DNA from 2 places in the Enterococcus massiliensis genome. Region 2 is predicted to be linked to the other one. Evidence: predicted binding sites of a transcription regulator. Region 2 holds the regulator's gene; the other holds the start of a gene.

Region 1 (7,605 bases), 270 kb from region 2:
AAGTAGATCAATTAGATGATAAATCCTGTAAAGTGGAATATACAGAGACGATGGAATCTTTTGGCATTCTTCAGCGGTTAAACGATATGCTGCTGGGAACAATCTTGATGTTCTTTAAACGGCGCCAATTCAAAAAAATGCTGGAAATGATTGAAGAATCATATTAAAAAGGGGTCGGTCGACGCCTTTTTTATTTGGAGGACAGAGTATGACAGATGTAAAAGAAATGGGCACCCTTTATACAAAAGAGATGCTGGCTTTAGTTGCATATGCATTTCAATGGGAGCTTTCAGAACGAAATCTCAAGCGCTTTGATATGCTGACGAAAAATTCCTGGAATTATGGTTCCTTTGATGATCGTGGTGCTTTAGCAAGTCAAGTAATGGCAACACCTTTCACGGTTGACTTTTTTGGACAGCAGTATAAGATGGCGGGTATCGGCTTTGTGGCTTCTTATCCTGAATACCGCAGTCAAGGACGGATTGATCGAATCATGAAGCAACTCTTGCAAGACTGCAACGATCGCGGTGTGGTTTTATCCTATCTGGCACCATTTTCCTATCCATTTTATCGTCGATATGGGTACGAATTGACATTCGAGCGAATTGCCTATGAAGTACCTGCGGCTCAATGGCCAGATAGCAAAAAAGTATCTGGGCATGTGGAGCGGGTTTCCTGGGAGGATGCAAAAGAAGCGATTAAAGAAGTGTATCAACAAATTCCCAAGCATCATCGTGGAGGCGTTCTTCGCGCCGATTGGTGGTTGACCTTCAAATTTCCATTACGAAAAGATTTTACCTATGCTCTTTATAAAAATACTCAAAATGAAGTGGAAGGCTATCTTATCTATCAAGTGGAGGGCGGAAAATTTGTCGCCTATGAATGGTCTTACCTGACTGGGGAAGCCTATCGGGGATTAAACCGATTGATTGCCTCTCATAACGGCTCAGTGCAGACGATTTTTTATGAAGAAGGATTTGGCGGCGACAACCAACAATTTTTAGCCAATGCACCGATTGAGAAAGTCAGTGTTCGTCCTGAAATGATGGCACGAGTTGTAAATGTCGCTGACTTTTTGGTGGATTATCCATTTTTAAAAAATCTAACAACAGATTTTGCTATTGAAATTCAAGGGGATACCTATGCACCTTGGAACGATGGAATATATGAAGTGAGTCTTGAGAAGCGACAAACGACAGTCACCAAAACGGCGACGACTTCCTTGCCACGAATAACAACATCGATTCAGCACTTCACCCAATTATTTATGGGATACCAATCTGCGGAGAGGTTGGCGTTTCATGGACTGATTTCTGGAGATGCGCAGGCACTGTCTGCTGTTCAAGAGATTTTGCCTTCGCAAAAACCGATTTTAGAGGATTATTTTTAAGCACTTATCTTCATTTTGTAAAAGATGACAAATGAAACACACAAAAAGTTGAAAGTAGCTTGCATAGAAGAAAAGATAAGGCTAAAATGAAGTGACTTGTCCTTGTAGCTCAGTAGGATAGAGCAGTCGCCTCCTAAGCGACAGGTCGCTGGTTCAATTCCAGTCAAGGACGTTGCCCCTTCAGAAAGCCTTGTTTTTTCAAGGCTTTCTTTTTTGTGGAGGTGTCTTCTTTAGTACCAGTATCAACTTGGTAATGCACGATTTTTTAGCATAGAAATGACTAGAAATCAAATAAATTTAATGAGTAGAGGAGAAAAAATCATGGTAAAACGCCTAATCAGCGCAAATTATAGCGAAGTGGCATTAATGGATGCTCAGGAATTAAAACAATCGATCAAGGCAAGTGAAGGTCGAGTACTTTTGGCGGAGAATGTGGTTGTTTCACAACCGCAAGCAGATGATATCACTAACGCCGAAGTAGCGGCAGCATTTGGTGCAGACTTGCTTTTATTGAATGCTTTTGACTGTTTTCATCCGTATATTGCCGGGATGCCAGGGCAGGGAGAAGAAGCCCTACAACCGGATGGAACGATTGTAAATCCGATTCCTCGTTTGAAGGAATTGATTGGTCGACCAGTGGGAATCAATCTTGAACCAATCGCCGATACAACGGATATGCTGAGTGAAAAAATCTCAATCAGCCAAGGTCGAGCAGCATCAAAAGAAACAATTCAAAAAGCAGAAGAATTGGGGCTTGATTTTATTTGCTTCACTGGAAATCCGGGAACTGGTGTGACCAATGCGGAGATTGCTAAGGCAGTAAAAATTGCGAAAGCAAACTTTTCCGGTTTAGTTATTGCTGGTAAGATGCACAGTGCTGGTGCAGATGAACCAGTGGTCTCCAAAGAAGCGATTGAGGCTTATGCCGAAGCCGGGGCAGATATCTTACTTTTACCTTCTGTTGGTACAATCCAAGGCTTTTTAGAACAAGACCTTGTGGAAGCGGTTCGTTTTGCGAAAGCGCGTAATCTGTTAACGATGACTGCAATCGGAACCAGTCAGGAAAGCGCACGTCCGGAAACGTTACGACAAATGGCGATCATCAATAAAACCTGCGGGGTGGATATTCAACATATCGGTGATGCTGGGTATGGTGGCATGGCACCCACTGAAAATATTTTTGAAATGTCGGTAGCTATTCGGGGGATGCGTCATACGATCAATCGAGTTGCCCGTTCAATCAATCGATAGAAAAAAGAATCGTCCCACTGTCAGGGACGATTCTTTTTCTATATCTACGTCAGGTCACTCCACTTTTTTTGCTGATGAAAAGCGACATGACGAATTTCATCGTAATCAATTTTCTGATCTGCTAAGTAGATGCCTAATTCATCATATCCTTGTATTTTTCCAATAATATCCGCGGAGTACAATCCTTCCTCGTTGATTTCTTCTTTTTGAATTGCAATCATTCTTCCTTTGAGTCTGGCTTCATATAAAACATGATCAATCTCATTTTTTGTCATGACTTCTTTTGCCGGCCAGATAAAAGAACGTTCTTTTTTTTCCTGGGCAAGCTGATTGGTGTGTTCAGACAAATAAAAGCCTTGCCATTTTAATTTCTTGCGATCGTGGTATTCATGTAAACTCATAGGCCATCTAAACCTCCTGCTCCGCCAGCGTGTCCGCCAATCAGGTGGCTACGGGCAATACTTCTTGCGCCGTCTAATTTGCTAGTAGCATAGACGATCGCTGAAAATCCATATTTTTCACGGATTTTATCAATAATTTGATCCAAGCGTTCATTTGCGATACTTTGTTCGGGAAGTTCAAACAAATCAAGTTGTTTGTCGGCAGTAAATAATAAGTTTGAATAGCTGACTCCGACATGGCGAACCACCTGTCCAGAATAGTAAGTGCGAAAAATTTGTAGGCAATAATGAATTAACTTTTTCGTGCTGTCAGTAGCGGTGATTTTCATTTGATGGGAGAAACCATTTTCGTTGGCTCCTCGCGAAGTACCAATGTACAAGGAAACACATTGGGTCAAGCAATGGTGACGCCGCAAGCGGGCAGCTACTTGTTCAGCCATTTCCTTGACCACGATTTCGATTTCTTGCGGTTTAAAATAATCTCTTGGCAATACTTGACTGTTCCCATAGGATTTGTCTTTAGTTATCGGGGACGGTTCAGAAAGTAACGTTCGATCGACTCCGTTGGCGTGGTAATACAATTGTTCTCCTAGAATACCGAAATGGCAATGCAAAAAATCGGGGTCTGTATGCGCTAATTGATAGATCGTATCGATTCCTAATTGATACAAGCGCTTTTTCATGCGATTACCGATCCCCCAAAAATCCGTAATCTCCGGAATAGACCAAACTTTTTTTTCGACGTCTTCGTAGCACCATTGAGCGATAAAATTGGCATTGTGTTTTGATTCATTGTCAAGAGCCAGCTTAGCTAATAGGGGATTATCACCGATGCCTACTGAAAAAATCAAACCGAGTTCAGTCCTGGCTTCTTCCTGAATTCTTTCTGCTAATTTTTGTCTCTTTTCTTGTCGAGTCAAGGAATCATCAGGAATAAATAGTGTGAGGGAATGGGTGACATCCAGAATCGATTCATCAATGGAATAAATCAGCAAATCCTCATCTGCCACATAGCGGCGGAAAAGGGCGTTGAATTTTTTGTTTTCTTGGATGTATAGACTCATTCGCGGTGGCACTTTTTTTAAGTCTGGATGATTGGGCAAATTATCCGCTCGTGTGACATTAGTGATGCCTAAAATTCTTTTTGCTTCGGGAGAAGATGCTAAAATCAAGCTGTTGCCGGTGTTGTCTTCGCTACTCATCACTACCAACATAGTTTTTAGGGGATCCCATCCCCGCATGGCACATTCGACGGTGGCGTAAAAACTTTTAACATCGATAAACAAAATATCGCGAACGGGTTCTTGTGTGTAATCGATGGTTCTCATGTGCTTCACCTCTTCTTAATTATACGAACGTACGTTTGCTTTTGTAAAGCGAACAAAAGGTAAAGTTTGATTTTTTTGAAAGAAAGATAGTCAGAAAATGGTGTAAATCGTTTTTCTTTATGAATAGTTGTAAGCGTGTTACACTTTTATTGTAGAATTTAAAGCTATCCAAGGAGGGATCGTTACATGACAAAAATTGGGAAGAAATTATTGTCACAATTAACATCAGAAGGCGTAGAGGGACCCTTTGTCACCATTATGCTGAATACTCACGTGGGGCATCAAAACGTAGAAAAGGATCAAATCAAGTTGAAAAACTTTGCGAAAGAAGCAAAAAAACGGTTTGATAAAAAATATCCTGAAAAAGATTGGACGGTGTTCCAAAAAAATGTAGATGCGTTATTGGCGGATCAATCCTTTTGGCGTAGCGGCACGACCAGTGTGGCAATCATTCTTACCGAAAGTGACTGTTATATCCATCGTTTGAGTATTTCAGTTGATGATCAATACTATGTAGGCAATCTTCCTTACATTTTAGCTATCATCAAAAATGCTCAATTTAATTATACTTATTATTTACTGGGATTGAATCGTGATTCCATTAAGCTGTATTTTGTTGACAATAAAATTGTTAAAGAAGTGGAACTGCCAGAAGGGGCACCTGTGGATGTTCCCACGGCACTTGGCGATGAATTGACTGGTGGAAGCTTGAATTACAGCTCTCAAGGCAGTCGGAATGGCTCCAAAGAAGGCGTTGCTTATCATGGCGTAAATGCAAAAGATGAAGAAGTAGAAATTGACTGGGTAAATTATTATCAAGCAGTTGATACTTTCTTTAAAGATGAATTTAACAATGAAGAAAATTACCCGCTTTATCTTTATGCGTTGCCGGAAAATCAAACGATGTTCAAAAAATATGCGAAAACCCCTTATTATTGCAGTGATGCGGCTGTGTCGGCTTCTCCTGCACAACTTTCTATTCAAGAAATCAAGAATGGCGCAGAGCAGCTGACAGAAGCATTGGCGAAAAAGGAAATGGCTGAATATCAAAAATTGATGGATCGAAAATTTATCGATCAATTAGTCGATATCAAGTTAGCAGCTACAGAAGGGCGTATCTCTCATCTTTTCATCGCAACAGCCAATCTGGTAGATGGATTTGGAGAAGATGTCGATACGGAATATGATCGGCGCCAAGTATTGAATACGATGGCAGATGAAGTGGTGAAAAACGGCGGACAAGTATTTATTCTTGATCAAAAAGATGCACCGGATGAAAAAAGTCTCGTTGCGATTTTGCGCTATTGATTGCTGAATCCTTCATTTTTCAAGAAAGACTGATCTCTTGCCTGCTTTTCTTTGTGGGAAGCAGGTAGTTATTTTTTAATTAGTAGATTTATTAATAAAATTTCATTCGCTGAGACTGAAAAAGTTATTAAATAATTCATAATTTGCTAAAAAGATTAGCCAGAAACAAATTAGTGTGGTACAATACTTTATGTAGTATTTGTTACGGTAATTTATGGTAAGCTTGTTTCATTTTAAAACATCTTCCACATTTTCACCCGATACAAGTAATTGCAAATATGTGTATCAAACACAAGGAGGATTTTTATTATGCAAACAGGTACAGTAAAATGGTTCAACTCAGACAAAGGTTTTGGTTTCATCACTGCTGAAGACGGAAATGACGTATTCGTACATTTCTCAGCTATCCAAGGTGACGGCTTCAAAACTTTAGAAGAAGGTCAAGCAGTAACATTTGATGTTGAAGACGGTCAACGTGGCCCTCAAGCAACAAACGTTAACAAAGCTTAATTCTAATTATTGACTTGGAAAGTCTGGTGCTTTTGCATCAGGCTTTTTTTATACCCAAAAATCGTTTTGCCAGTATTCTTTACCAATTTTTTTAGATGGAGTAAACTAATAAAAAAGGAGGAACAAACATGGATTCATTAAATAAAGATCACCTTTATTCGCAGCAAGCGACGAAAGCGACGCAGATTTTATTCATCCTCACTAGCATTCTTGCACTTGTTTCAATTATTTTTGCCTTTGTACAAAATTTATGGTGGCTACTTTTATTAGTTGGGATCATGATTTTCTGGTTGGTAGTAAGTAGTGTGCGCAAAACGATTCCTGTTTTCGATTGGACAGAAAAAAAGTTACTTGTCGTGGACAATAAAAAATGGTTGCAGTTTAAGAAAGATTTTCCCAAACAAGTAGCAGCCAATGGAAAAAAATAAAAAGATGATGCCAGTCATCAAAAAGTAGAGGAGAAAGGTAAGTTGCTTTTTCCTCTTTTTTTATTCAAAAATGCAGGCATCTACTTGAAAAGCGCTGAAATGTCTTTGGGATTTGTAGTATAATGCAAAGGTATATGCAAGGAGGCTACCAGTCAAAATGAAGACGTACGCAATTGTAGATATAGAAACGACGGGGACAGATCCGAAAGTTGATCGGATCATTCAACTTGGCTGTGTGTTGATTCGAAATGGGCAAGTGATCCAGCGCTTTGCAACAGATGTCAATCCCGATCGTCTTATTCCGAAACAAATCGAAAATTTGACGCATATTAGCAATCAGCGGGTAAAAAAAGCCCCTTATTTTGAAGATATCGCTTTAACGATTTACAATTTATTGGCAGATACGGTTTTTGTCGCCCATAATATTTATTTTGATTACAATTTTTTGAATAAGGAATTGCAACGTTGCGGTGCGCCGGAATTGACGATCCCTGGAATCGATACGGTGGAGCTGGCACAAATATTTTTGCCAACAGAAATCAGTTTTCGTCTGGGAGATTTGGCGGAAAGTCTGGGCTTGAGCCATGAAAATCCTCATCAGGCAGATAGTGATGCGGAAGTTACCGGAGCATTATTTTTATATATTGAAGCGATGATTAAGCAACTGCCGGTCATCACAGTGGAGAAAATCGCCGCTTTGAGCAAACCTTTAGGCATGCAGACCAGCAACTATATTCGCTCATTAGCAAATGAAATGAAACGACACCCGAAACCATTGGACAGTCAACTGGAGGTGGTTAGCGGGATTGCTTTGCGCAAAAAAAGGCTTACTTACTTTGAGAAAAATTATTTTGCAGAGGATTATCCCAAAAAGAAAAAAGGCAAAGAACATCTTTTTGCCGGAAAGCTTGCCTTCAGAAAAGATCAGGCACGATTGATGAATTTGGTCTATCGGCATTTTACCGAGACACCGGACAACAAAAATCTGC
Region 2 (7,605 bases):
TATTTAAAAATCCCCGAAAAATTATTAATTTTCATGATTCAGGTGTTTTTTGATTTAGAATTTGTTACAATAAACGACGGCGTTTTGAAAAAAACGATGACCCCAGAGAAAAAAGATCTTGCGATAAGCAAGGTGTATCAGAAACGATTGAAAAAAATAAAAACAGAAGAATTTCTGCTGCTGAGTGATTTAACAACATTGAAGGCTTGGCTGACAGCGTAGGAGGAAACGCGAATGGATTTAAAAGATTATATTGCAAGTATCCCTGATTACCCATCAAAAGGAATTATCTTTCGGGATATTTCTCCCTTAATGGCAAATGGGGATGCATATCGGGAAGCGACAAAACAAATCGTGGACTATGCAAAAGAAAAAAGGATCGACATGGTGGTAGGTCCAGAAGCACGAGGATTTATCGTTGGCTGTCCGGTAGCATACGAATTAGGTGTTGGATTTGCTCCAGTCCGCAAAAAAGGCAAGCTGCCTCGTAAAACGATTGAAGTGTCTTATGATCTTGAATATGGTACGGATACACTGACTCTTCATGAAGATGCCATTCTGCCAGGGCAACGGGTATTGATTTGTGATGATTTGTTGGCGACCGGCGGAACAATCAAAGCAACAATTGATTTAGTAGAAAAATTGGGCGGCGTTGTTGTTGGCTGTGCCTTTTTGATCGAATTGATGGAGCTTCACGGACGAGATAAAATCACTGGGTACGATATGTTGACCTTAATGGAATATTAAAAAAGACGAGAATCTTTGCGGATTCTCGCCTTTTTTTGAAATCAGCACACCCAATCGAGTGTGCTGAAACAGATTTATTCATAATGATAAAATTCAGAATTATTGTGTGTAGAATAGTGGTAGTGGCGTTGACGTTCAGATTGACGGAATTTTTTATCATCCCAGAAGGTGAACCATAATAAGAACAAAGGGGCAAAAACTAACAGTGTCATTTCAATCCCAAAATTGTTAGCAACAAATCCCATCAGTAAACCTAAGATAATCAAAGCAATATTTCGAATACCTTTCATTTTCTCTCACCTCGTTTAATAATACGAACAAATGTTTGTGTCTTTATTATACGAATGTTTGTTCGGTTTGTAAAGAAAAAAATAGAAATCTTCATAATTACCTTGAAGATTTCTTCAGTGATTATATTAGAGAACGGTACAAGCCGACGACTAAGCCTAAAATTGTTACATTTGGTAAAATGATTGGTTCCATAAAATCATTTTCCGGTTGAAGACGAATGTGGTCTTTTTCTTTGAAAAATCGTTTACAGGTCGCTTCATTTTCATCTGTCATAGCGATTACGACGTCTCCATTGTTTGCAATGGCTTGTTTGCGTACAATTACCTGGTCACCATCAAGTATGCCGATATTCATCATACTTTCACCGCGAATCGTCAGCATGAACAAGCTGCCGGAATCATTGGCAAGATTAGGTGGCAGTGGAAAAAAGTCTGAAGCTTCTTCTACCGCTAAAATCGGTTCACCGGCGGTAACAACGCCTAAAAGAGGAATAGTATCAGGCTGAACGCCGATTTTTTCTAAACCTAAGGGAGTAAGCTCAATTGCGCGAGGTTTTGTTGGATCTCGCAGAATCAACCCTTTTTTTTCTAATCTAGATAAATGTCCGTGCACTGTTGAGGTCGAGGACAGGTTGACAGCTTCGCCAATTTCGCGAACGGTTGGGGGATAGCCTTTTTCAGTTACACGGGCATGAATGAATTTTAACACTTCGATTTGTCGACTTTCTGTGCGTTTCGCCACATCATGCACCCTCTTTCATTTTCTAAATTTAGTGTACCATAGCCATACCAATAAATCAAACAAACGTTCGCTTTTATTGTGGTTGTGTTTTTGACTGATTTTTTATAAGATAAGAGAGTAAAAAAGGAGGTAATCCAGTGCTGTCTAAAGAAAAATTAGCGCGTATCAATGTGTTGGCACGAAAAAAGAAAACAGGTGTGCTGACAGCTGAAGAAGAGAAGGAACAAATTCTTTTAAGAGAAGAATATTTAGAGTCATTTCGTTCGGGTATGCGGCATCATATTGAGGGGATGAAAGTAATCGATCCCGAAGGTAATGATGTTACACCGGAAAAATTAAAAGAAATTCAAAAAAAGAATGGTCTGCATGATCGTTCATAAAGGAATTGCAATTTGATGTGTAATCCTTTACAATGAGAGTATCAATAAAGGTAAAAAAAACCTAAATAGGAGGAAATAAAATTGTTTGATAAAGTTGATGAGTTAGGAGTCAATACCCTGCGGACGTTGAGTATTGAAGCCGTCCAAAAAGCGAATTCTGGACATCCGGGGTTACCGATGGGAGCAGCACCAATGGCGTACGCTCTTTGGACCAAACATTTAAAAATTAATCCAAAAACATCTAGAAATTGGGTAGACCGGGATCGTTTTGTATTGTCAGCAGGGCATGGTTCTGCATTGCTCTATAGCTTACTCCATTGTGCAGGCTACAATGTAACGATTGATGATTTGAAGGGATTCCGTCAATGGGACAGTAAAACACCCGGACATCCAGAAGTCAACCATACAGACGGTGTGGAAGCAACAACAGGGCCTCTAGGTCAAGGAATTGCTATGTCAGTTGGTATGGCAATGGCGGAAGCTCATTTAGCTGCGACCTATAATCGTGATAAATTTGCTATCATGGACCATTACACTTTTGCTCTTTGTGGAGATGGAGACTTGATGGAAGGCGTTTCTCAAGAAGCAAGTTCCATGGCTGGACACATGAAATTAGGGAAATTAATCGTTTTATACGATTCGAATGATATTTCTCTTGATGGTCCTACGTCAAAAGCATTCACTGAAAATGTTGGCCAACGATTTGAAGCCTATGGTTGGCAACATCTTTTAGTGAAAGACGGCAATGATTTAGAAGCAATTTCTAAAGCTATCGAAGAAGCGAAAGCAGAAACAGATAAACCAACATTGATTGAAGTTAAAACGGTGATTGGTTATGGTGCACCAAAAGAAGGAACTTCTTCTGTACATGGCGCACCAATCGGCGAAGATGGCATCAAGGCTGCTAAGGCGGTTTATGGTTGGGAATACCCAGATTTCACTGTTCCTGAAGAAGCAGCTGATCGCTTCAAAGAAACGATTGAAGTGCGTGGTGCAAAAGCAGAAGCAGAGTGGAACCAACAATTTGCTGCATATGAAAAAGCGTATCCAGAATTAGCTGCACAATTTAAACAAGCCTTTGCTGGTGAGCTTCCTGAAAACTGGGCAGAAGGATTGCCTGTTTATGAGGAAGGAACAAGTCAAGCGAGTCGTGTATCAAGCAAAGAAATGATTCAAGCCCTTTCCCAAGCTGTACCAAGTTTATGGGGCGGTTCCGCAGATCTATCTGCTTCCAACAATACAATGGTTGCAGCGGAAAAAGATTTTGAACCAGGACAATATGAAGGCCGCAATATTTGGTTTGGCGTTCGTGAATTTGCAATGGCGTCAGCCATGAATGGGATTCAATTACATGGGGGCACGCGGGTTTATGGAGGAACTTTCTTCGTATTTACAGATTATCTGCGTCCTGCAATCCGTTTAGCAGCTTTGCAAAAAGTACCGGTAACTTACGTTCTGACACATGATTCAGTTGCAGTAGGAGAAGATGGACCAACTCACGAACCAATCGAACAATTAGCCAGCGTTCGTTGCATGCCTAATGTGCAAGTTATTCGTCCAGCAGATGGGAACGAAACCCGTGCAGCATGGAAAATTGCGATGACCTCAACTGACGTACCAACGATTCTTGTTTTAAGCCGACAAAATCTGCCAGTCTTATCAGGAACAGCAAAAACAGCAGATGAGAATGTCGCAAAAGGCGGTTACGTGTTGTCTCCTCAAAAGGGTGAAAAGCCTGAAGGAATTCTAATCGCAACTGGTTCTGAAGTTGCTTTAGCAGTTGCGGCACAAGAAGAATTGGCAAAACAAGGAAAAGATGTTTCTGTTGTTTCTTTGCCAAGTTTTGAATTGTTTGACGCACAAACAGACAGCTACAAAGAATCCGTCTTACCAAAAGCAGTAACGAATCGGGTAGCGATTGAAGCAGCTGCACCATTTGGCTGGGAAAAATATGTTGGCTTTGATGGGAAAATCATCGCTATTGATCATTTTGGTGCATCCGCTCCAGGGAACAAGATTTTGACTGAATTTGGTTTCACTACGGAAAATGTGGTTGCTACCTACAATTCATTATAGAGCCAAAATATCTACGAAAAACTCCGGTTTCCCGGAGTTTTTTTATCGTGTTTTTAAAAGTTTTTTCTTTCGTTTCTTAAAATTATTTCGATGAGGTTAGTTTTATTAAATAAATATTACAGCAATTATTTTGTTTGTCGTTTTATCGGAAAAGTCGTATAATGAAAAAGTTAAGAAATGGGAAAGTTTTTTTAAAGACTTACGGAGGTTGTTCTATGAATCAGTATCAAACAAGAAGTCAACGACACCAGGCGAAAACCGCCATAACATTCAAAATAAATAAAAAATCGATTGCGACAGTTGTTGGAACGGGCTTGTTGGTAACCCCCAGCGTCCTAGCTTTGAATCCTGCAACCGCTAGTGCTGCCGAATATCAAACAACAAATGATGTGAATACGTTTATTGAGCAAATCGGCTGGTCAGCAGCAGAAGTAGCAAGTGCCAATGATCTTTATGCTTCAGTGATGATTGCACAGGCTTTATTAGAAAGCGGTAATGGAACCTCCATGTTAGGAAGTGCTCCTTACTATAATTTATTTGGGGTCAAAGGTTCTTACAATGGACAGTCGGTTTATCTGCCCACGCAAGAATATCTAAATGGACAATGGGTAACGATGAACGAGCCTTTCCGTCAATACAACTCATATTGGGAATCTTTCCAAGACCATGCGAATGTATTGCGCAGCACGAGCTTTTCAACCGGTACTGCCCATTATTCAGGAACATGGAAAAGTAATACTTCCAGCTATATGGATGCGACTGCGTATCTTACTGGTCGTTATGCAACAGATCCCGGCTACAATCAAAAATTAAATTGGTTGATTCAAGCCTATAATTTGACGCGATTTGATACGCCATCTAATGGAGCACCATCGGCGACGACGGAAACACAAACGACAGAGACCGCACAAACAACAACGGCTTCAGCTTCTACAAGTACTGGAACCTATACGGTGGCTTCTGGGGATACATTGTGGGATATTGCTTCATCTTACGGGTTAACGGTCGATCAATTGATGTCGATGAATGGATTAACCAGTGATGTTATTATGGTTGGACAACAATTATCTGTTTAAAGAGGGAAAGCCGAGTTTTGAACTTGGCTTTTTTTAATGCAAAATATTCGCAAGAACGCAAGACATTGGTTATGATTAAATTAGTTAAATAAGGAGGAATTTCTATGTTGAAAGTACATCAATCTATTACCGAGTTGATTGGACACACACCTATCGTGAAGTTGAATAATTTGGTTCCAGAAGGTGCAGCAGATGTTTATGTAAAACTGGAATTTTTTAATCCTGGTAGTAGTGTGAAGGATCGGATTGCATTAAGCATGATTGAAAAGGCAGAATCAGAAGGCAAACTTCATCCTGGAGACACAATTATTGAACCAACTTCAGGGAATACGGGCATCGGTTTATCGATGGTTGGCGCGGCAAAAGGGTATCGTGTGGTTATTGTTATGCCGGATACAATGAGTATTGAACGTCGTAAATTAATGCAGGCGTATGGAGCAGAATTGGTCTTAACACCTGGTGCAGAGGGGATAAAGAAATCGATTGAAACGGCTAAAGAATTAGCAAAAGAACATGGCTATTTCCTCCCTTTGCAGTTTGAAAATCCCGCAAATCCGGATATCCACGAAAAAACAACTGGGAAAGAAATCCAAGAAGCTTTTGGTGTACAAGGATTAGACGCTTTTGTTGCGGGAATTGGAACTGGGGGCACGATTACTGGGGCTGGACGTGAATTGAAACGTGTCTATCCGCAAATCCATATCTACGGTGTTGAACCGGCAGAATCTGCGATTTTAGAAGGAGGTAGTCCTGGTCCTCATAAAATCCAAGGAATCGGAACTGGATTTGTACCGGACGCATTGGATACCAGCGTATATGATAAAGTTCTTGCAGTCACCAGTGATGATGCAATGGCAACTGCACGAGAAATGGGAACCAAGGAAGGAATCCTGGTTGGAATTTCTTCTGGCGCAGCAATCAATGCAGCATTGAAGGTTGCCAAAGAATTAGGTGCAGGCAAACGCGTGTTAGCAATCGTTCCGGACAATGGAGAACGTTATTTGTCTACCGCTCTTTATCAATTTGATGAGAAATAAGAAAAGGTGAACAACAAATTTATTGAAGACAGCAAAAAGCAAAGATAAATTTTGTTTTTCCGGCTGTCTTTTTTTGTGTAGAAGCTAGAAATTTTAGCTTGAAAATAGTATGATGAGAATACTAAATGGAAGGAATAGGAGGAGCACAGATGGAAAGTTCAGTGCTTGAACAAGCTGTTGAACAATTAAAAAAAGATAATGTGCGGATCACTCCTCAACGGTATGCCGTTTTACACTATCTGGTAAAACATCATTCCCATCCTACAGCCGATGAAATTTATCAAGCAATTGCTGCCGATTTTCCTAATATGAGTGTCGCAACAGTCTATAATAATTTACGCTTGTTTACCGATATCGGTTTTGTTCAGGAAATGAAATATGGGGATGCCTCTAGCCGTTTTGATTTTTCATCAAAGCCGCATTATCATGCGATTTGTCAAAATTGCGGCAAGATCGTTGATTTTTATTATCCGGGACTTGAGGATGTTGAAATGGCGTCTAGTCAGTTGACAGGTTTTGAAATCAATGAGCATCGGTTGGAAGTTTATGGACTATGCCCAGAATGTAAGGAGAAACGTGATGAAAATAATTCAAACACCTAATGCCCCCGCTGCGATCGGACCCTACGTTCAAGGGAAAATCGTCAATGGTTTTTTATTTGCTTCTGGTCAAATTCCTTTAGATCCACAAACGGGAGAAATTGTTGGAACGACGATTCAAGAGCAGGCTGCACAGGTTTTTAAAAACATTCATGGAATCTTAGAAGCAGCTGGGATAGCAGAAAAAGATGTGGTCAAGACCACGTGTTTTTTGAAAAACATGGAGGATTTCGTCCCTTTTAATGAAGTCTATGGAAAAGCCTTTTCTGCAGGTGATTTTCCGGCCCGTTCAGCAATCGAAGTTGCACGATTACCAAAAGATGCTTTAGTTGAGGTAGAAGTTATCGCGGCTGTTCCTCAACGATAAATCTGAAAATAGGGATGCTTTAAAAAGCAGGGTTGCTGCCCATTACCGGTAGCAATCCTTTTTTGATAAGCTTTGGGTAGTGAATTTATTTGCTATGAAGTATACTAGGGAAAGAAAGAGGAGAAGTGCATGATATCTTTAAAAGACTACTTGGAAAGCGGACAAACGACTCTTGCTAACCTTATTTTAGCCAATTACCGTCGAATCGGTATGACGAATGAAGAATTTTTGTTTTGGCTACAGCTTTATCGCCATCATCAAATGGGAAATGATTTTCCCGACCTGTCCATC

The links. The regulator LexA, encoded in region 2, represses DNA repair genes until DNA is damaged. The targets are predictions, from matches to a motif close to CNAACANNTGTTNG.
Region 1: BN1875_RS11525 (Y-family DNA polymerase) is a predicted target of LexA. The motif match lies at 4,395-4,408, and genes of this name have one in related genera.

The regions. Positions count from the first base shown of each region.
Region 1 is NZ_CVRN01000007.1:874,416-882,020, forward strand. It holds gene BN1875_RS11500 (DUF3284 domain-containing protein) at 1-167, shown strand, start outside; gene BN1875_RS11505 (GNAT family N-acetyltransferase) at 209-1,390, shown strand; tRNA gene BN1875_RS11510 (tRNA-Arg) at 1,489-1,562, shown strand; gene BN1875_RS11515 (DUF7916 family protein) at 1,712-2,641, shown strand; gene BN1875_RS11520 (hypothetical protein) at 2,686-3,042, opposite strand; gene BN1875_RS11525 (Y-family DNA polymerase) at 3,039-4,370, opposite strand; gene BN1875_RS11530 (baeRF6 domain-containing protein) at 4,557-5,678, shown strand; gene BN1875_RS11535 (cold-shock protein) at 5,988-6,188, shown strand; gene BN1875_RS11540 (hypothetical protein) at 6,317-6,616, shown strand; gene BN1875_RS11545 (helicase C-terminal domain-containing protein) at 6,774-7,605, shown strand, end outside.
Region 2 is NZ_CVRN01000007.1:1,148,637-1,156,241, forward strand. It holds gene recJ (single-stranded-DNA-specific exonuclease RecJ) at 1-222, shown strand, start outside; gene BN1875_RS12765 (adenine phosphoribosyltransferase) at 235-747, shown strand; gene BN1875_RS12770 (hypothetical protein) at 822-1,037, opposite strand; gene lexA (transcriptional repressor LexA) at 1,159-1,788, opposite strand; gene BN1875_RS12780 (DUF896 family protein) at 1,917-2,159, shown strand; gene tkt (transketolase) at 2,241-4,235, shown strand; gene BN1875_RS12790 (glucosaminidase domain-containing protein) at 4,451-5,311, shown strand; gene cysK (cysteine synthase A) at 5,416-6,348, shown strand; gene BN1875_RS12800 (Fur family transcriptional regulator) at 6,498-6,950, shown strand; gene BN1875_RS12805 (RidA family protein) at 6,928-7,314, shown strand; gene BN1875_RS12810 (DnaD domain-containing protein) at 7,444-7,605, shown strand, end outside.